DNA from 2 places in the Shewanella sp. W3-18-1 genome. Region 2 is predicted to be linked to the other one. Evidence: predicted binding sites of a transcription regulator. Region 2 holds the regulator's gene; the other holds the start of a gene.
The links. Region 2 encodes NrdR, which represses ribonucleotide reductase genes. Its sites were predicted from a motif close to AAACACNANATNTNGTGTTT; they were not measured.
Positions count from the first base shown of each region.

Region 1: nrdD (anaerobic ribonucleoside-triphosphate reductase) is a predicted target of NrdR. The motif match lies at 7,151-7,170, and genes of this name have one in related genera.

Region 1 covers NC_008750.1:2,909,328-2,919,452, forward strand. Annotated here, with positions in the region: gene SPUTW3181_RS13355 (carbon starvation protein A) at 1-918, shown strand, start outside; gene SPUTW3181_RS13360 (VF530 family DNA-binding protein) at 1,057-1,425, shown strand; gene SPUTW3181_RS13365 (FlxA-like family protein) at 1,578-2,030, shown strand; gene SPUTW3181_RS13370 (hypothetical protein) at 2,125-2,916, opposite strand; gene ribA (GTP cyclohydrolase II) at 3,088-3,699, opposite strand; gene SPUTW3181_RS13380 (YibL family ribosome-associated protein) at 3,955-4,311, opposite strand; gene nrdG (anaerobic ribonucleoside-triphosphate reductase-activating protein) at 4,426-4,887, opposite strand; gene nrdD (anaerobic ribonucleoside-triphosphate reductase) at 5,003-7,120, opposite strand; gene SPUTW3181_RS13395 (hypothetical protein) at 7,388-8,077, opposite strand; gene rssA (patatin-like phospholipase RssA) at 8,164-9,126, opposite strand; gene SPUTW3181_RS13405 (DEAD/DEAH box helicase) at 9,373-10,125, shown strand, end outside.
Region 2 covers NC_008750.1:1,394,470-1,404,594, forward strand. Annotated here, with positions in the region: gene ettA (energy-dependent translational throttle protein EttA) at 1-226, opposite strand, end outside; gene glyA (serine hydroxymethyltransferase) at 416-1,669, shown strand; gene nrdR (transcriptional regulator NrdR) at 1,870-2,319, shown strand; gene ribD (bifunctional diaminohydroxyphosphoribosylaminopyrimidine deaminase/5-amino-6-(5-phosphoribosylamino)uracil reductase RibD) at 2,427-3,581, shown strand; gene SPUTW3181_RS06365 (riboflavin synthase) at 3,593-4,249, shown strand; gene ribBA (bifunctional 3,4-dihydroxy-2-butanone-4-phosphate synthase/GTP cyclohydrolase II) at 4,315-5,418, shown strand; gene ribE (6,7-dimethyl-8-ribityllumazine synthase) at 5,550-6,026, shown strand; gene nusB (transcription antitermination factor NusB) at 6,041-6,445, shown strand; gene thiL (thiamine-phosphate kinase) at 6,524-7,480, shown strand; gene SPUTW3181_RS06390 (phosphatidylglycerophosphatase A) at 7,496-7,990, shown strand; gene recN (DNA repair protein RecN) at 8,144-9,802, opposite strand; gene SPUTW3181_RS06400 (AEC family transporter) at 9,930-10,125, opposite strand, start outside.

The DNA of each region.
Region 1 (10,125 bases), 1.5 Mb from region 2:
GATAAAATTATCGGCCGCCTGTACCCCTTCTTTGGTGCGCTACTGTTTTTCATGTCATTTGGTCTTGCCTTCGCGATTATTTTATCAAGCGAGCATACTTTACTGCCTAATGTACAAGCAGGAGATTTCTTCCAAAACTTAAACCCTAAAGATATGCCACTTTGGCCTGCATTGTTTATCACTATCGCATGTGGCGCGATTTCCGGTTTTCATGCAACCCAGTCGCCGCTAATGGCACGTTGTGTCGAAAATGAAACCAATGGCCGCTTCGTGTTCTTTGGTGCCATGATTGGTGAGGGCATCATTGCATTACTATGGTGTGCAATTGCTCTATCCTACTTCGGTGGTGTAGAAGGTCTTAGCACTGGCATGGCGGGGAACCCTGCTAACGTAGTATATGAAGCCTCAACGGGTTTACTCGGTGCAGTTGGTGGCTTTATGGCAATCCTAGGTGTCATTATTCTACCTATTACTTCTGGTGATACGGCCTTCCGCTCAGCTCGCCTGATCTTGGCTGAATTCTTTAAAATGCCACAAGTTGCGCTGCCAAAACGCTTAGTGTTAGCTATCCCATTGTTTATTATTGGTGGCATGCTGACTCAAGTCGATTTTGGTGTGATTTGGCGTTACTTCGGCGTCGCAAACCAAGCGACGGCAGTATTAATGTTATGGACGGCTTCTGCTTACCTATTACGCCATAATAAACTGCACTGGATCACAACAATTCCAGCAATGTTTATGACAACCGTGGTTATCACCTTCCTGCTAAACTCAGCCACCTTAGGTGCGGGTTTGCCAATGACCCTATCAACCGTTGCGGGCGTAATTTCAACCTTAGTCATCACTGGTCTACTGATAGTGAAAATGAAAGGTAAAGGTGAAATTGATAACGAGTCAGAACTACCAGACGAAGCCTAAGTTTATCGCTTCACGTCTAAATGGATAATACTAAACAGGCACTATTACAGTGCCTGTTTTTATGTTAGCAAATACGCCTCTAATTCTGCCTATAAAACTGTTATAATCTCGACCATAGTTCATTGCAATATACAGAATATGACTCAAGCAAATAACCCACTACACGGCATTAAACTCGAAACCATAGTGACTGATTTAGTCGAGCGTTACGGCTGGGAAGAATTAGGTGAGAGAATACAAATCCGTTGTTTTACCCATGATCCCAGCATTAAATCTAGCCTGCGTTTTTTAAGAAAAACCGACTGGGCAAGGGAGAAAGTAGAATACTTATACCTAAAAGCCAATAAGCTACCTTTACCCCCACCGAAAAATGTAACCGCTACTGCTCCTAAAAAAGCGAGCAAGATTCATTCGGCCAATCAAGGGCAGACTATAAAAACATCTGTCCAAAATAAGTCTCAACCTACTGATGATATCAACAGCCACATATGGGGTAAGAAAAACTAAGTCGCTGTCACTTTATTTCTAGCTTTGGCCCTTATTACATCAGGGCTACCTTCTTAACGATTATGTTGCGCATAAAAAATGACTTCAGTATCTTAATTCCCTGCCGATAACAAGTTGAGTATTGTCATATCAGGCGTAATTAGGAGCCCTCGATGAATATTAATGGATTAAACAATGCGGCAAGTGGCACTATATTTAAACCCGTTTCCAGTGCTTATATTGCCATATCTCCAACATCATCTGCCGCCACGACAGATAGCACTGAAGAGAATAGCAGCCAAGATACTGTATCAATCTCCAATGCTGGTCGTACGGCTTTAGCCACCGATTTTGGCTCCGCACTAAGAGAAAGTAACGCAGAGAAAAAACAACAAGCCGAAGCCGCTGAATCAGAAAAAGCCACCTCTCCAATTGATCAACAAATCGAACGGATAAAAGAGCAGATAAAAGCCTTGCAAGAAATGCTAGCAAAGCTTGAAGGTGATAATTCAGAAGCGGCTGAGCAACAACGCAAGCTGATCCAAGAGCAAATATTACAGCTTAGTAGTCAAATAGCTGTCTTAATGGATAAGAAGATGCGGGATGCACAGAAATCGGCAGGGTAATAGCTATGTTTAAAAAATAGCGGTTAAGATGTTAACTTTTTAGCGCTTTGACGGGGTTTCAAGTGTGTAGAAGTGAATTAGAACTGGATTAATATTAAATAGGAAAACTAAATAATAAACGCCAAATGCTTAATCCATCACCTGTGCGATAACTTAAGCCAATTCGGTCGATACTGAGTAAATCTGCACCTATAGGCTTAGAAAAAGCAAAGGTCGCACCCAGTTCATAACTCCCCGAAACTACCGTATCCTGTTCACTATCACTACTGAAATTGAGTGCATTAAAATACCAATAACCGAGTACAAATAGTCTGGGTTGAACTTGGATATTTTGCCATTGCCAACGAGGTGAAAGCCCTATATCAATACCAGTTTGTAGTACTGCAAATTGGTCTGTGAGATGACCAAGTCGCTCACTATAGCCAGCAAAATGTAATCTCGATACCCAAACACTCTCTTCTCCACCCAGAGTAAAATCATATAAGGTACTTATACCTGTCGCTAAAATTGCCACATTCTCACTGGTATCGAAGTTTGTTCCAAAACCCACATCAAAATAGGCCTCCATACGCGTGTTTTCACTTGCCTGCCAATGGTGCTCAATACCTGGAGTGACCGTCATAGTCCCAACGGATGAAGGAAATTCACCTTCGGTGAGATCTTGGGCTAAATAATCAAAAAAACCAAAGGAGAGAGGCAAGCGTAGCCATGTTTGGCTGTCATTGTCTTTTTGAAAATCGAAGGAAAGCGGAACGCTCACAACCGTGGCATTTTGTTCTGCCGCTCGATAAACCCCTGTGCCAAGGTAGCTACCAAAAGCATATACAGAATTAGGATTACTCTGATTTTCTGCGGCTAAATGATTGCTCGTTGGTGAAGAAGGGATGAAATCTTGCTCTGATAGATAGGCCTGCGCCAACGTCACATTAGGAATAAGGCTCCCTAATAGCCACGCCGACACAGGTAAATTTTTTAAGTATAACCGGCTAAAAAAAGGGCTCAATTGACTTAAACCATCCTAGTTTATATGACTTAACCGGTTATTAGCTCAAAACACTCAGTCTTCATCTACAAAATGATACTCGGACATCATATGGCCTAGCTCTGTGGATTTGGTTTTTAAATAGGCTTCGTTATAACGGTTTTTGCCCACTTGCAGAGGAACTCGTTCAACGACTTCTATACCAAACTCTTTCATCGCTTTGACTTTGCGCGGATTATTGGTCATTAAACGTACGTGCTTCACACCAATCTGCTCAAGCATGGGTTTGATCATATCGTACTTACGCATATCCGCAGGAAAACCTAATTGCTCGTTTGCTTCAACCGTATTTGCACCTTTATCTTGTAACTCATAGGCGCGGATCTTATTCAACAAGCCAATTCCACGGCCTTCTTGACGTAAATATAAAATAAAACCGCAACCTGTTTCGGCAATATTTTGCATAGCCGTTTGTAGCTGAAAACCACAGTCACAACGCAGGCTAAATAGCGCATCACCAGTCAAACATTCTGAATGGATACGGCCTAAAACAGGCTCATCAGCACTAAGTGTTCCAAAGGTGAGTGCGACATGCTCTTTGCCTGTTTCTGTATCTTCAAAACCATGCATAGCAAACACACCCCAAGGAGTGGGTAACTTTGACGTCGCGACATATTTTATCGACATGACATAACCTTAACGACAACTCTCATTCCATGAGACGAAGAAACATCCCTAAAAACAAAACTAAGTTAGGCTCTTAAGCAACGAGCACCGTATTTTAAAGTGTATTGGGCAATCCATTCAATCAACTGCAATATAAATCAGGTTTGATTATATCTGATTGCCGACCTGACAATGAGGGAAGTAGCATATCATCGACACTCGAATCTATACTTGTTCTCCCCTATTTACTTGTGCCAGATTTACGTATCTTGAGTCTTAAAACTTCGCAGGAGCGTAACCCGTCACTTCGGTTAATCCCATCTCACGGCCGAGAGCCGTCATTGGGTGAACCACAACCAGACCCTTAACGGACTTTTTCAATTGCCCCATGTCCGCTTGTTCTGCTTTAGTCAACGCTCGATGAAAAGGCAGATGTTTAATATCATCTCCCTGCTTATGCAATAAGCGTGTATGTTGGCCTTTTACACTGCTAATTTGCTTAGTGACTGCAGCGATTTCGCGTTTGAACTGAGCAATAACAGCCTCATCACCTCGTTGTTCAGCCGCAGCAAGTTTACGACGAAATTTATCTAGCTTATCATTAAGCTGCTGCAGTTCTTGCTTTAAATTCATTCTGTTACCTTAAATTACCTATGTTAGCCACAGTAAAATCTTAGCCTAATTATGCTAGCATCTGTGTCAAGGCTTGGGATTATAACAGCAAGTTGCAGATCCTCGTTACCGCTTTTATAACAAACGTATGATCTGATTACTGCTACCTCGAAATGGTAAACTTGGATCCGCTAAACTTTGTTCAAATTTTCCATCAACCAGTACATCAATGTAAGTAAGCACAGCCTTTTGCTGTTCAGATAGGTCATCAAGTACATAACCTGTCCATAGCCAAATGTCTTTATTCTCACATTCGGCTTTGACCCGTTTAACTAAGGCTAATACCGCCTCAAGATTAGCGGGCAATAAAGGATCGCCCCCGGAAAGTGACAGGCCTCGGCGAACAATGCGCTTATCATTAAGATCCGCAATAATACGATCTTCCATTGCTTTATCAAAAGGATGACCAGATCGCACATCCCAAGTACTTTGATTATAGCAACCACGACACTGGTGCTCACAGCCCGAAACAAACAAGGTTGCCCGGGTTCCCGGACCATTGACCACATCGATGGGATAATATTGGTGATAATTCATGAACTCAGTCCTAGGTTCAACACCTTGAGCCAATTTAGACTAAAACACGCAACGCAGCAGAGTATTCTCGTACTGCGTTCCAAGGTCAGTTTAACAGAAGAATAATGCAAGATGGTTACAAGTGTTTGATCCTACGTTTTACCTCTTCCTGCTTACCATGGTTAAATGGTCTTGCGTCTGGGCTACCTAAATAACCACAAACACGGCGAGTGACTGACACTCTGCTTGGCTCATGGTTACCACATTTCGGACAAGTAAACCCTTTACTTGTACAGCTAAATTCCCCAGTAAAACCACAGTCATAACATTCATCAATAGGCGTATTTGTCCCATAATAAGGTACGCGGCTATAACTGTAATCCCAGACATTTTCTAATGCTTCGAGGTTATGTTGCATATTGGGATATTCGCCGTAGCAAATAAACCCACCGCTAGCAATTGCCGGATAGGGCTGTTCAAAATCGATTTTGTCATAAGGGTTTACGTGTTTTTCTACATCTAAATGAAAACTATTAGTGTAATAGCCTTTATCAGTGACGCCTGCCACTACACCATATTGCTTCGCATCCAATTTGCAGAAACGACTACAAAGGCTCTCACTGGGCGTACTATATAAGCTAAAACCATAACCTGTTTCTGCTTTCCAAGCATCAGTCGCAGCCTTGAGATAGGCAACTATCGCAATGGCCTTTTCCCGTAATTCAGTACTATCAAACACATGGGATTGAGTGCCATAGAGCGCATTAATGGTTTCATGTAATCCAATGTAACCTAATGAAATCGATGCTCTACCATTTTTGAAAATTTGCGCAATATCGTCATCAGCACGTAAACGCACACCGCAAGCCCCTTCCATATAAAGAATCGGTGCCACTCGTGCTTTTACGCCATTTAAGCGTTCGATACGTGTATCTAATGCTCTGCGGGCAAGTAATAGGCGTTCATCTAAAATACGGTAAAACTCGGCCTCATTACCATTGGCTTCTAAGGCGATACGGGGCAAGTTAAGACTCACCACACCGAGGTTATTTCGCCCTTCATGGACTAACTCACCATTTTCCTTATAAGTACCTAAAAAGCTACGACAACCCATTGGAGTTTTAAATGATCCCGTCACCTTTTCAACCTGTTCATAGTTGAGAATATCGGGATACATACGCATACTCGCGCATTTGAGTGCCATTTGTTTTACATCGTAATTGCAGTCTCCTGCCTTGTGGTTAATACCATCGCGAATGGCAAACACCAGCTTTGGAAATACGGCGGTTTTACGATTTTTACCGAGACCAGCCATACGCACTTTGAGCATAGATTGCTGAATGAGGCGTGATTCCCAAGAAGTCCCTAAGCCAAACCCAAAGGTGACAAATGGTGTCTGCCCATTGGCCGTGTGTAAAGTATTCACTTCATATTCAAGGGACTGAAAGGCATCATGGCATTCTTTTTCAGTTTGAGCAGTAGCAAATGCTTTGGCATCTTTAATCTGCCAATTCAACGCGACTTGGTAGTGTTTGTCATAACTTTTTGCCACGAAAGGGGCCAACACTTCATCAATGCGATTAATGGTCGTACCGCCATAAATATGGCTCGCGACTTGGGCGATGATCTGCGCAGTGACTGCGGTCGCGGTAGAAATTGACTTTGGAGTTTCAATCTCGGCATTACCCATTTTAAAGCCATGGGTCAGCATCCCCGCCAAATCAATGAGCATGCAGTTAAACATCGGGAAAAATGGCGAGTAATCGAGATCGTGGTAATGGATTTCACCCGCTTCATGGGCTGCCACAACGTCTTTTGGCAGAATATGACTCTTGGCATAATGCTTAGCCACGATGCCAGCCAGTAAATCACGTTGTGTTGGAATAACTTTTGAGTCTTTATTGGCATTTTCATTTAGCAGCGCGGCATTACTCTGTTCAACTAGACCACGGATCTCTAAATTTAATTTACTGGTCGCTTCGCGACAAATATCCCTGTCATGGCGATATTCAATATACACTCGAGCTAATGACTTATAAGGGCCTTCCATTAGCAAGTTTTCTACAGCATCTTGCAAATGATGAATATCAACTTCGGTTAATGAGGCAACACGTTGACTGACACAAGCAGCAACAGTCGCAGCATAGTCTTCATCCTCTATCCCAACCGAGTTTGCAGCGGCCATCACTGCATCTCTTATCCTTGTTTCATCAAAAGGTGTGCGGCAACCATCCCGCTTGATCACGACTGGCATTGTTCAGTTCCTCTCCATCCCGATTAAAATTAACACTACATATAGTGATTAAATAATCCATAAGCACAATATATAGCGTATTAAGCGGTATCAATGCTGAAACTTCCATGATCCAGATCATAGTTTCTAGGATAGAAGAAAAGAACAAATAAGAACTGTAGCAAAGCCCAATGATCTGAGCATCACACCTTGACCTAAGTCATAAAGCAGGCTATTGCACAGAAGTTGATAACATACTGGCTCTGCTCACAGTTATTCACTTTTTAATTAACGTTTTGCTAATGCTAAATAGCTACTTAATTGACCAGATGCAGATTGCTGAGCCCCAAGTGATGACGCTACTTGCATGGTTGATTTAAGCCCTTGCCAAAGTTGTTTTTGCTTGTCGGTCATAGGCGGTTCAGAGTTTATATACTCTGTTAATTGCCCAAATACCTTGGCGGCTTTTTGTGCTAATACTGGCGACTGGGCATCATCCATATTGGACAGCACACTTTTTGCATCGACTAAGGTGTTGATGAGTGAGCTATTAGGTGAATTTTTGGCGAGTGTTTTTAATTCATCATCCAAAAAATCCTGCAGTGATTGTTTGCTTGGCGTCTCCTTACTCGGCACTTTAATACCATTTTGAGATAAACGCTCTACCTGTGAATCGGATAAAATACCGTCCTGTTGTAATCGAGAAACTAGTGCAGGAATATCGGCAACGCTGAATTTGCCGTCAGCAAAAAAATCCTTCGACATTGCCTGAATTTTTTGAGCCCGTAGTGCTCGTGGGGATAAGGCAATCTCATCAGAACTTGCTTGGTCGGACTTAGTCACACTCGATTGGGTTTGTGTCGTTTCAGCACTAGCATCCGTTTTGGTTGTGCTAGCCTTTTGGCTGTTTACACCATAAGCATCAATGATGCTAGCACTGCTACGATTTAGGCTCAGAGTGTTTAAAATTGAATTCATTGTCAAAACTTCGGCGTCGATAAGTGATTTGCAATTTAAGCAAAAAATAGGCCAAACAATGAGTTGTAAAATAATGTATCAATAATTCATTCTCTATGCTCGTTTCCCCGCCATAATGCCGCTTCAATCAAATGAGCCACTTTCGCGACAGCAGCTTCACCAGCGGCAATCGCCTCACTGGCACGATGAAACTCCATTGTTCCTATCTCGGCCACTTCGGGTACGATACAAATATCGGGAGGATCACCCATTAAACGCGATCGCTTATGCCTTTGCTCTAAAATACCCATTGATTGCGACATCACAGCAATCATGCCCGGATTAGATTTGGTACCAAGGGAAAACTTATCCGTCAAACTACTCACATATTCTCTGCCACGGGCAAATAAATCCATAAATCCCGTATCCTGTCTAGCAGGCAAATCCATTTCTCCTTGAGTGGCCTTATGACTTGTCATATTAACAGGCAAAACCTGTAATCGTCCCGGATGATATCCATTTAAATCAACGGCAATCACAATATCGACCCCCATTGCACGACTCACCGACACGGGAACAGGATTTACCACTGCACCATCCACTAACCAGCGTTCACCTTGTCGAACGGGTGCTAGAATACCGGGCATAGAACAAGAAGCCCTAACCGCTTGGCGTAAATCCCCATGGCGAAACCAAATCTCTTGCCCTGAATATAAATCGGTTGCCACAGCAGCAAACGGACGATTAAGCTCCTCAATCTTCACATCACCAATACGGGATTGCAGTACATCGAAGACTTTATCGCCACCAATCAAGCCCCCTTTTCGCCAACGAATATCCATCAATCCTAAAACATCCCAACTGGAAAAGCTTCGTACCCATTCTTCAAGTTCAGGTAAATGGTCATGGGCGTATGCGGCACCAACTAACGCCCCTATAGAACAGCCCGCAACTTTATCAGGCTTAACCCCCATAGCCGCTAGTCCATTTAATACACCAATATGTGCCCACCCTTTTGCCGCTCCACTACCTAAGGCAATACCAATAGTGGGTGACGTTCCCCTTACCATAAAATGCTTCCTCTTTACTGACCGATACACAGAATAACCTAAGTTTCCATCACATCGGCTGTCAATGGTGAAATACACATAATTAAGAGGTTGTAATGTCAATGCAAAATAATGCTACTGAGTGAAACTAGTCCATGCTGTTTTTTCTCAAAATGGTGCTAAACCGAGATAATTATCAATGTGGATAGCTGAGAACAGCCCTTTAAGGCTATAATCTGCCCTTACTACGTTTTTGGGGATATACCTTTGCAATTTACCGATTTTTCTCTGGACCAGCGTCTTTTACAAAGCTTAAAACATATGGGGATCACCGCCCCCACCGCCATCCAGGAACAAACACTGCCTATCGCATTGGCAGGTAAAGATTTAATGGCTTCGTCAAAAACAGGCTCGGGTAAAACCTTGGCCTTTTTGCTGCCAGCATTGCAAAGAGTTATATCCACCCGCTCACTCAGTAAACGCGATCCTAGAGTATTGATTTTATTACCGACACGCGAATTAGCTCACCAAGTTTATAGTCAGCTTCGCTTACTGGTGGCCAACACTCAGTACAAGGCGATTAGTGTACTTGGGGGGGAGAATTTTAATGATCAAGCTAAAGCATTAGCAAAAGAGCCCCATTTCATCGTGGCGACACCTGGACGCATTGCCGATCATTTAGAGCAAAAACATTTGTTCCTCAATGGATTAGAACTATTAATCCTTGATGAAGCAGACCGTATGTTAGACTTAGGTTTTGCACCACAGCTTAAAACGATCAATGAAGCCGCTGATCATAAACGTCGTCAAACCTTAATGTTCTCCGCCACCTTAGATCACAGTGAAATCAATGATATTGCAGCTACACTGCTAAAAAATCCTGCACATGTTGCAATTGATGCATCCCATAGTGAGCACAATGACATTCATCAGCGTATTTTTCTTTGCGATCATTTAGACCATAAAGAAGCCCTGCTGACTCGCTTACTTCAGGATGAAACTCACAAACAAGTGATTGTT
Region 2 (10,125 bases):
GCGGCAGGTAACCAATCTTGAGGCCCGGCATTGGGCGCGCTTCACCTTCAATTTCGGTGTCGATACCCGCCATAATGCGCAGTAGGGTGGATTTACCTGAACCGTTGAGGCCTAATACGCCAATTTTGGCACCGGGGAAAAAGCTTAAAGAAATATCTTTAAGGATCTGCTTCTTAGGTGGAACAACTTTACCCACTCGCAGCATGCTGTAAACAAACTGAGCCATTTTTCTCTATCTTAAGTGACTAATGATGCGGCTAATTCTACTCGATTGCGCGCCGAACTCAACTCGACAATGAGCCAAGTTCAAGCACTATCTGCAGGAATTTCATGTTTCAAATACTGGGATTGTGGTCACGATCCGAGTAGAATACCGCGCAACCCTACCTATAAGAATTGGCAGCTGGAGTAAGCAATGCTGAAAAAAGATATGAATATCGCAGATTATGATCCGGAACTGTTTAACGCAATTCAGAATGAAACTCTGCGTCAAGAAGAGCATATTGAGCTGATTGCTTCTGAAAACTACACCAGTCCACGCGTGATGGAAGCGCAAGGTTCACAGTTAACCAATAAGTACGCTGAAGGCTATCCAGGCAAGCGTTACTACGGTGGTTGTGAGTATGTGGACGTAGTTGAAACCTTAGCGATTGAACGTGCTAAACAACTGTTTGGCGCAACTTACGCTAACGTACAACCTCATTCAGGTTCACAGGCAAACAGCGCTGTTTACATGGCATTGTTAAAACCTGGCGATACCGTATTGGGCATGAACTTAGCCCACGGTGGTCACTTGACCCACGGTTCACCCGTTAACTTCTCTGGCAAACTGTACAACATCATTCCTTACGGTATCGACGAGTCTGGCAAAATTGACTACGAAGAGATGGAACGTATTGCCATAGAACACAAGCCTAAGATGATGATCGGCGGTTTCTCTGCCTATTCAGGTATCGTTGACTGGGCAAAAATGCGTGAAATCGCAGATAAAATAGGTGCTTACCTATTTGTTGATATGGCGCACGTTGCCGGTCTTATTGCTGCGGGCGTTTATCCAAACCCAGTACCACACGCGCACGTTGTGACATCTACGACCCACAAAACCTTAGCGGGTCCTCGTGGTGGCGTGATCTTATCTGCTGCTGACGATGAAGACTTGTACAAAAAGTTGAACTCTGCGGTATTCCCAGGCGGTCAAGGTGGCCCATTGATGCACGTTATCGCTGGTAAAGCGGTGGCGTTCAAAGAAGCCCTAGAGCCAGAATTTAAAGTTTACCAACAGCAAGTGGTTAACAACGCTAAAGCTATGGTTGAAGTGTTCCTTGAGCGCGGTTACAAAATCGTCTCTGGCGGAACCAGCAACCACTTAATGCTAGTTGACCTGATTGGTCGTGACTTAACGGGTAAAGAAGCCGATGCCGCCTTAGGTAGTGCTAACATTACCGTGAACAAAAACTCAGTGCCAAATGATCCACGTTCACCCTTTGTGACATCAGGTGTGCGTATCGGTACGCCAGCCATTACGCGCCGCGGCTTTAAAGAAGCGGAATCGAAAGAGCTGACCGGCTGGATTTGTGACATCCTTGATGATGCTAACAATCCTGCAGTGATTGAGCGTGTTAAAGGCCAAGTATTGGCACTGTGCGCACGCTTCCCTGTTTACGGTTAATCTGTAAATAGTCTCCTTTTTGTGGTGCTGAGCCTAACAAGCATCAGATGGTTAACCTCAGCCCATAAATAGGATAAAATCCCATGGCCGCATTAAGCGGCCATTTTTATTGCTAAAATCTTAGACTTAAACCAAACAGGCTAACCTTAGATAACATAGTAAAGCCAACGGCTTTACGTCATTCACTGGCAGGAGGCTCAATGCATTGTCCATTTTGCAGCGCGACAGATACTAAAGTCATCGATTCTCGATTAGTGGCGGAAGGCCATCAAGTGCGCCGTCGCCGAGAATGCACCGAATGCCATGAAAGATTTACCACCTTTGAAGGTGCCGAGTTAGTCATGCCTAGGGTGATCAAGCGCGATGGTTCACGCCAACCCTTCGATGAAGAAAAACTCCAAAGTGGAATGTTGCGCGCCGTTGAAAAACGTCCTGTGTCTATGGATGAAATCGAGCAAGCGCTCAGCAAAATCAAGTCCACTCTGCGCGCCACGGGCGAGCGGGAAGTGCCGTCAGAAATGGTGGGTAACTTGATGATGGAACAATTGATGAACCTCGATAAAGTTGCCTATATACGTTTTGCTTCCGTATACCGCGCCTTCGAAGACGTGTCTGAATTTGGCGAAGCCATCGCCAAACTGCAAAAGTAGTTATTCAGCTTTTGTCGCCTTAGAAGGTTGACGTGCAGTTGTCGCAGACGTAAAAAACAGATTTATAAGACAGGTGAAAGCCGAAACCTTTAACAACAGGGTTGAACATGAGCTTGAACATAACTTGGTCCGCACTCGATATTCAAATGATGAGCCGCGCGATTCAATTGGCACGCAAAGGCTTTTATACCACTCGGCCCAATCCTAGTGTGGGCTGCGTTATCGTTAAAGATAACCAAATCATCGGTGAAGGTTATCATCAAAAAGCGGGTGAACCCCACGCCGAAGTGCATGCGCTACGTATGGCTGGTGAACGCGCCCGCGGCGCAACAGCCTATGTCACCTTAGAGCCATGCAGTCATTATGGTCGCACACCGCCCTGCGCCTTGGCGCTGATCAATATTGGCGTTAAACGTGTGGTGGTGGCGGTAGAAGATCCAAATCCGCAAGTGGGGGGGCGCGGTATTCAAATGCTGCGCGACGCCGGCATTGAAGTGGATGTGGGATTACATCGCGATGAAGCCTATGCCTTAAATTTAGGCTTTATGAAGCGGATGGAATCAGGTTTACCCAGAGTTACGGTAAAATTAGCCGCAAGTCTTGATGGAAAAACTGCGCTGTCTAATGGTGTGTCTAAATGGATAACTGGCCCAGAATCGCGCCGGGATGTGCAGCGCTTACGCTTACGTTCCTGCGCGCTAGTTACGGGGATCGAAACCATACTGGCAGACGATCCTTTGCTTAATGTGCGTTATCAAGAGCTTGGTAGCTTAAAAGACAGGGTAACCGAGGCGCAATTACTTCAGCCATTAAGAGTCATACTCGACAGTCGCGCCCGTTTGCCGTTATCTGCTGCATGTTTGGCTATTGTATCGCCGATACTCTTGGTCTCGACCGTGGCTTATCCCGCAGACTTTCAAGCACAATTGCCCTCCCATGTGAGTTGCCTCCTGTTACCTGCAATTGAAGGTCGCGTCTCGCTTCCTGAACTATTAAGCTATTTAGGCCAAAGCTGTAATCACGTGCTGGTGGAAGCGGGGGCAACCTTAGCGGGCGCTTTTTTAGCAGAGGGGCTTGCCGATGAGTTAGTGCTATACCAAGCGATGAAAATCCTCGGTGGGCATGGTCGTAATCTGCTGCAACTGCCCGATTATCAAACCATGGCACACATTCCTGCACTCACGTTGGTCGATGAGCGCAAAATAGGGCCTGATACCCGTTTAACCTTGAGTGTTAAGCTTGATACTTCTTTATTTAATTAAGTGAGTTAACCATGTTTACTGGGATTATTGAAGCCGTTGGCATCCTGCGAAAACTGGAGCGTAAAGGCGATGATATTCGTCTTACCGTGGCGAGCGGCAAACTGGATTTAACCGATGTGCGTTTAGGCGACAGTATTGCCACCAATGGCGTGTGCTTAACGGTTGTGCAGCAACTAGCCGACGGTTATGTGGCTGATGTTTCAGCAGAAACAGTGAGTCTAACCGGGTTTGCCAACTATAAAGTGGGCACTAAAGTGAATCTTGAAAAGGCCGTTACTCCCACCACGCGTTTAGGTGGCCATATGGTCAGCGGCCATGTGGACGGTATTGCAACGGTTGAGCAACGCTTAGTGCGTGGGCAAGCCATCGAGTTTTGGTTAGCCGCACCCGCAGAGCTTGGGCGTTACATAGCCCACAAAGGTTCCATTACCATTGACGGCGTGAGTCTGACGGTGAACGAAGTGGACGGCAGTCGATTCCGCTTGACCATAGTGCCCCATACCGCAGGTGAAACCACCTTAATCGACCTGCAAGCGGGCGATAAGGTGAATATCGAAGTGGATTTAATCGCCCGTTATCTTGAACGCTTGATGAATTATGATGGCAAAGACAGCAAGAGCGGTGGCGTCACCATGGAAATGTTAGCCCGTGCCGGGTTTGTGCGTTAGTGCACTGGCAATCGTTCTGCTAAGAGATAAAATTTCATAACAAGTCACATTATAAAGGTCCTACAATGGCGCTGCACAGTATAGAAGAGATCATCGAAGATATTCGTCAAGGCAAAATGGTTATTTTGATGGATGACGAAGATAGAGAGAACGAAGGTGATTTGATCATGGCGGCCGAAATGGTCACGCCAGAAGCGATTAACTTTATGGCCAAATATGGCCGTGGACTCATTTGCCAGACCATGACTAAAGCCCGTTGCCAGCAGTTAAATCTGCCTTTAATGGTGACGAATAATAACGCTCAGTTCTCGACTAACTTTACGGTTTCTATTGAAGCGGCTGAAGGTGTGACAACTGGTATTTCGGCCCACGATCGCGCTGTAACGGTAAAAACGGCTGTGGCTAAAGACGCTAAAGCGGCTGATTTAGTGCAACCTGGGCATATCTTCCCGTTAATGGCACAGGACGGCGGCGTATTAACCCGCGCTGGCCACACTGAAGCAGGCTGTGATTTAGCCCGTCTTGCGGGACTTGAACCATCTGGCGTTATCGTTGAAATTTTAAACGAAGACGGCACTATGGCACGTCGCCCAGATTTAGAGATTTTCTCCGAGTTGCATGGCATCAAAATAGGCACTATCGCGGCTTTAATCGAGTATCGCAATACCAAAGAAACCACGGTTGTGCGCGAAGCTAAATGCAAACTACCGACCCGTTTCGGCGAGTTTGACATGGTGACTTTTAGAGACACAATCGACAATCAACTGCATTTCGCCTTAGTCAAAGGAGAGGTGAAAGAAGATTGTTTGGTGCGCGTGCATTTGCAAAATACTTTCAACGATTTACTCCACTCAGAGCGCGATCAGCAACGCAGCTGGCCACTCGAAAAGGCGATGGAGCGTATTTCTGCAGAAGGTGGTGTATTGGTTTTACTCGGGAATCAAGAGCATCCCTGTGAAATCCTTTCTAAGGTGAAAGCCTTTGAAGCCGAAGATCAAGGCCAAGCGCCTGTTTCTGCAAAATGGCAGGGGACGTCGCGCCGTGTGGGTGTGGGTTCGCAAATCCTCGCTAGCCTTGGCGTGACTAAGATGCGTCTGCTCAGCTCGCCTAAACGCTACCATTCACTTTCAGGCTTTGGCCTTGAAGTGACTGAGTATGTGGCGGACTGAAACCCAAAGTTACACTGAAGTAAAATTAACAATTTCTGATAATTTGCATAGGGCTCTGGGCAATTGGCTGTGATATCATGTCGCCACTTTTCGCCCCGAGCTGGGTGCTTTAGCAAAATTTAGGTAAGATAATGAACATAGTTCAAGGTAATATCGAAGCGAAAAATGCCAAAGTTGCGATTGTAATTTCGCGTTTCAACAGCTTTTTAGTTGAGAGCTTGCTTGAAGGTGCACTTGACACGCTTAAACGTTTTGGCCAAGTCAGCGACGACAATATCACTGTTGTCCGTGTACCAGGTGCGGTTGAGTTGCCGCTAGCTGCGCGTCGCGTTGCTGCCAGTGGTAAATTCGACGGTATTATCGCATTAGGTGCGGTGATCCGTGGTGGTACCCCTCATTTTGATTTTGTTGCAGGCGAATGTAATAAAGGTCTAGCTCAAGTTGCTTTAGAATTTGATCTGCCTGTTGCCTTCGGTGTGTTGACCACAGATACCATAGAACAAGCTATCGAACGTTCAGGTACCAAAGCGGGTAATAAAGGCGGCGAAGCTGCTTTAAGCCTGCTTGAAATGGTCAATGTTCTGCAAGAACTTGAACAACAGTTGTAATAGTAGGAAAAATAATGAAGCCTTCTGAGCGCCGCAAGGCCCGCCGTTTAGCCGTTCAAGCCATCTATTCATGGCAACTAAGCGGGAATAATATTGCCGATGTCGAGCATGAGTTTTTAACTGAGCAGAGTCTCGACGGTGTTGATGTAGCTTATTTTCGTGAGCTATTTTCAGGCGTTGCAACGAAGAAACCCCAGTTGGATGAGCTGATCATCCCGCATCTGGAGCGCCCGATCGATGAAGTGTCTCCTGTTGAGAAAGCCATAGTACGTTTAGCGACCTATGAGCTGACTTTCCGTAAAGATGTGCCCTACAAGGTCGCGATTAACGAGGCGATTGAGTTGGCAAAAGCTTTCGGTGCGGACGAGAGTCATAAGTTTGTGAACGGACTGCTCGACAAACTGGTTGCACGCAAGTAATAAAGACAAACGGTATCTTAGGATACCGTTTTTCATTGCTAACAAAGGTGGCCGATGTAAGTCGTGCCAAACTGTACAGTGAAAGAATTCCAATTAATTGAATGTTATTTTAGCAACCGCGGCCCCACTCGCCGTGATGTGAAGCTTGGCATCGGTGACGATTGCGCTTTAGTGCAACCCGCAGAAAACAAGTCGATTGCTATCTCCTGTGACACCTTAGTCGAAAATGTCCATTTCTTCCCCGATATGCCTCCTGCAGCCTTAGGTTATAAAGCCTTAGCGGTAAATTTATCTGATCTGGCAGCCATGGGCGCTGAACCTGCGTGGATGACGCTTGCCTTAACGCTACCCGAAGTCGATGAAACCTGGCTAAGTGGTTTTAGTGAAGGCTTGTTTGAAGCCGCCGAGTACTATGGCATCGCCTTAATTGGTGGTGATACGACTCGTGGTCCACGGGCGATTAACATCACAGTGCACGGCCAAGTCCCACAGGGTAAGGCACTCACTCGTCATGGTGCTAAAGTGGGAGATTGGATCTATGTTACGGGCACACTCGGAGATTCGGCCTTAGGTCTGGATATCATTCGAGGCGCGCAACAGGCCAGAGCCGAGCATAAAGAATTCCTGATTAATCGCCATTATCGTCCAACACCAAGAGTTTTAGCGGGCCAAGCTTTGCGTTCGCTTGCCTCCAGTGCTATCGACCTTTCTGACGGGTTTATCTCGGATATAGGCCATATTCTTAAGGCTTCTGGTGTGGGAGCCATTGTCGATGTGGCTAATATTCCTCTGTCCCGTGCGATGCAAGATACCGTTAGTGAGGAGCATGCCTTAGGTTATGCGCTGACCGGTGGCGAAGATTATGAACTGCTGTTTACGGTTCCTGAGTCCCAAAAGGGCGCGCTTGAAACCGCCTTGAGCCATGCGGGGGCAAAGTTTGTTCGTGTTGGACAAATTTGTGCGGGCAGTAAGCTCAAGTTGCAACGCAATGGTGAGCCGTTTACGCCGCCGTATCACGGTTTCGAGCACTTTTAAGCGAAGATCATATTAATGAAATGGTTGTCAAAGGATCAGGTGCTAACGCGCCTATCATTAAAAAATCCTGTCCACTTTTTGGCACTCGGTTTCGGTAGTGGGCTCGCCGCAAAGGCGCCGGGTACTTTTGGTACTTTAGCCGCAATCCCTTTATATTTGCTCTTAGCACCGCTGCCTTTGGGGTGGTATTTAGGTTTGACTGTATTCGGTGCTTTGGCAGGCATTTACATTTGTGGTCAAGCTGCTAAAGATATGGGGGTACACGATCACGGTGCGATTGTGTGGGATGAAGTGGTTGGGCTACTCATCACTATGATAGCGGCACCAGCAGGTTGGGGTTGGTTGTTAGTCGGCTTTGGTCTATTTCGCTTTTTTGACATCATCAAACCTTGGCCTATTCGATGGCTCGATGCCAAAGTTCATGGTGGCTTTGGCATTATGATTGACGATGTCTTAGCGGGTGTATTTGCCTTTATCTGTCTGCAAGGGCTAGTCTGGTGTGTTAGCTAACATTATCGTCAACCTAACATGATAGCTAAGCTGACATGTTAGTTAACATGGCCAACAACTAGCCTTTAGTTTTTGATATAGCCCCTTAGCTTTTGATATGGCGTGTGTAGATTCAAACGTGTAGCGACCTTATTCGTTATCTGATCCATACTACTATTGCAGCAGTTCCCTTGCGTTTGCTAGGGTATTGCTGGTGATAGTATCGCCACCTAACAGTCTTGCAAGCTCTTGAATGCGCTGCTCACGATCGAGCGACTTCATTGTGGTCTCAGTACTGCCTGCCTTATTAAATTTATCGACGAACATGTGTTGATGACCATTGCCCGCAACTTGTGGCAAGTGAGTCACGCACAGGACTTGGGTCGATTCCCCTAAGCTGCGTAACATACGGCCTACCACTGCGGCGGTAGGTCCTGAGATCCCGACATCCACCTCATCGAAAATTAATGTCGGTGTGGCAACTTTCTTCGCGGTAATCACTTGTATCCCTAATCCTATGCGTGAAAGCTCACCGCCAGACGCGACTTTCGAAATCGGTTGTAAGGGTTGGCCAGGGTTAGTGGTTACCATAAATTCGATATTGTCACTGCCGTTGGCTGACATTTGCTCGGGGTGGAAATTGACTTCGATCGTAAATTTACCCTTAGGCATATTCAGTTCGTGGATTGACTGAGTCACCAGTTTGTCGAGTTCCTTGGCGTAACGAGCACGGCTTTGGCTGAGCTTTTGGGCATTGCTAAGGTAAGCTGCTCTACTTGCCTCGACTTGTTGCTGAACTTCTTCGAGCTTGCTTTCATCACTGTCTAAGCTGCTGAGCTCTGCCTTTAATGCTAGATGATGTTCCGCCAGCTTATTCGGGCTGACATGGTGTTTGCGCGCCAGTTGCATGGCTTTTGATAGCCGTTCTTCTAAATAGGCGAAATGGGTCGGATCGAGTTCGAGCTTACTCAAATAGTGCTGTAATTCGCCTGCACTTTCTTGCACTAGGATTAAAGCATCATTGAGCATAGTGTTGATATTGCTTAATGCGGGATCGTAGTTTTGCAGATCTTCGGCGAGGGAAACGACGCGATTGAGCAGTGACTCTATATTGTTCTCTTCACCCTCTGTGAGTATATTTAAGCTCGCCTGACAGGTGGCAATTAACTCAGTGCCATTGGCTAAACGTTTGTGTTCTTGTTCAATTTCATCGAACTCGTCGACTTTAAGATCAAACTCATCGAGTTCTTCCACTTGATATTGGACTAATTGCTTACGAGCAATACGTTCATGCTGGGAGGCTTCGAGTTGTTTTAGGTCGGCCTCAATTTGCTTGCAGCGTTGAAAGCTAGCGGCAACTGTGTCGATAAGTAATCTGTGGTTGGCATAACTGTCGAGCAGGGTGAGCTGATGTTCACTCTTTAACATTGCATGGTGGGCATGTTGGCCGTGAATACCTATAAGCAACTGACCGAGTAATTTGAGTTGCGTCAGCGGTACTGGATTACCATTGATGTAGGCGCGCGAGCGGCCATCGCTACTAATGGTTCGGCGTAAAATACACTCATCATCGAGTTCAAGATCGTTATCTTCTAACCAACGCTTTGCTAGCGGAATATCATCTAAGGAAAAGCGGGCGCTGACCTCAGTTTTACTGGCACCAGGGCGAACACAACTGGCATCGGCGCGATTGCCTAGGCATAGACCTAGCGCATCGATGGCGATCGATTTACCTGCACCGGTTTCACCAGTGATGCTGGTCATTCCTGGGCGAAAATCCAGTTCTAAAAAACGGACGATAGCGAAGTTATTAATGCTGAGTTGGCAAAGCATAGTCAATTCCTGTCGAAAAATATACCAAACCACTGTATTGATAAACAGTATATACTGATTTTATATACAGTAAAGTGGATTGGGTAAATAATCGGCATTATCGCAGTAAATATTTTTAATTAACTGATTATGCATGAGTTCTTACTAGGCTTTCTAATATTGGCAGACTGAAAAAAGTGACTAAGGTGCCAAATAGAATGCCCTGAGCACTGGTTGAAGCTTGGGTATTGTAACGCTGTGCCAGTAAGTAAACGCTAGCTGCAGTGGGCAGTGCGCTGAGGATAACGCCCATGATCAGATAATCACCATGTACACCGCAGTAT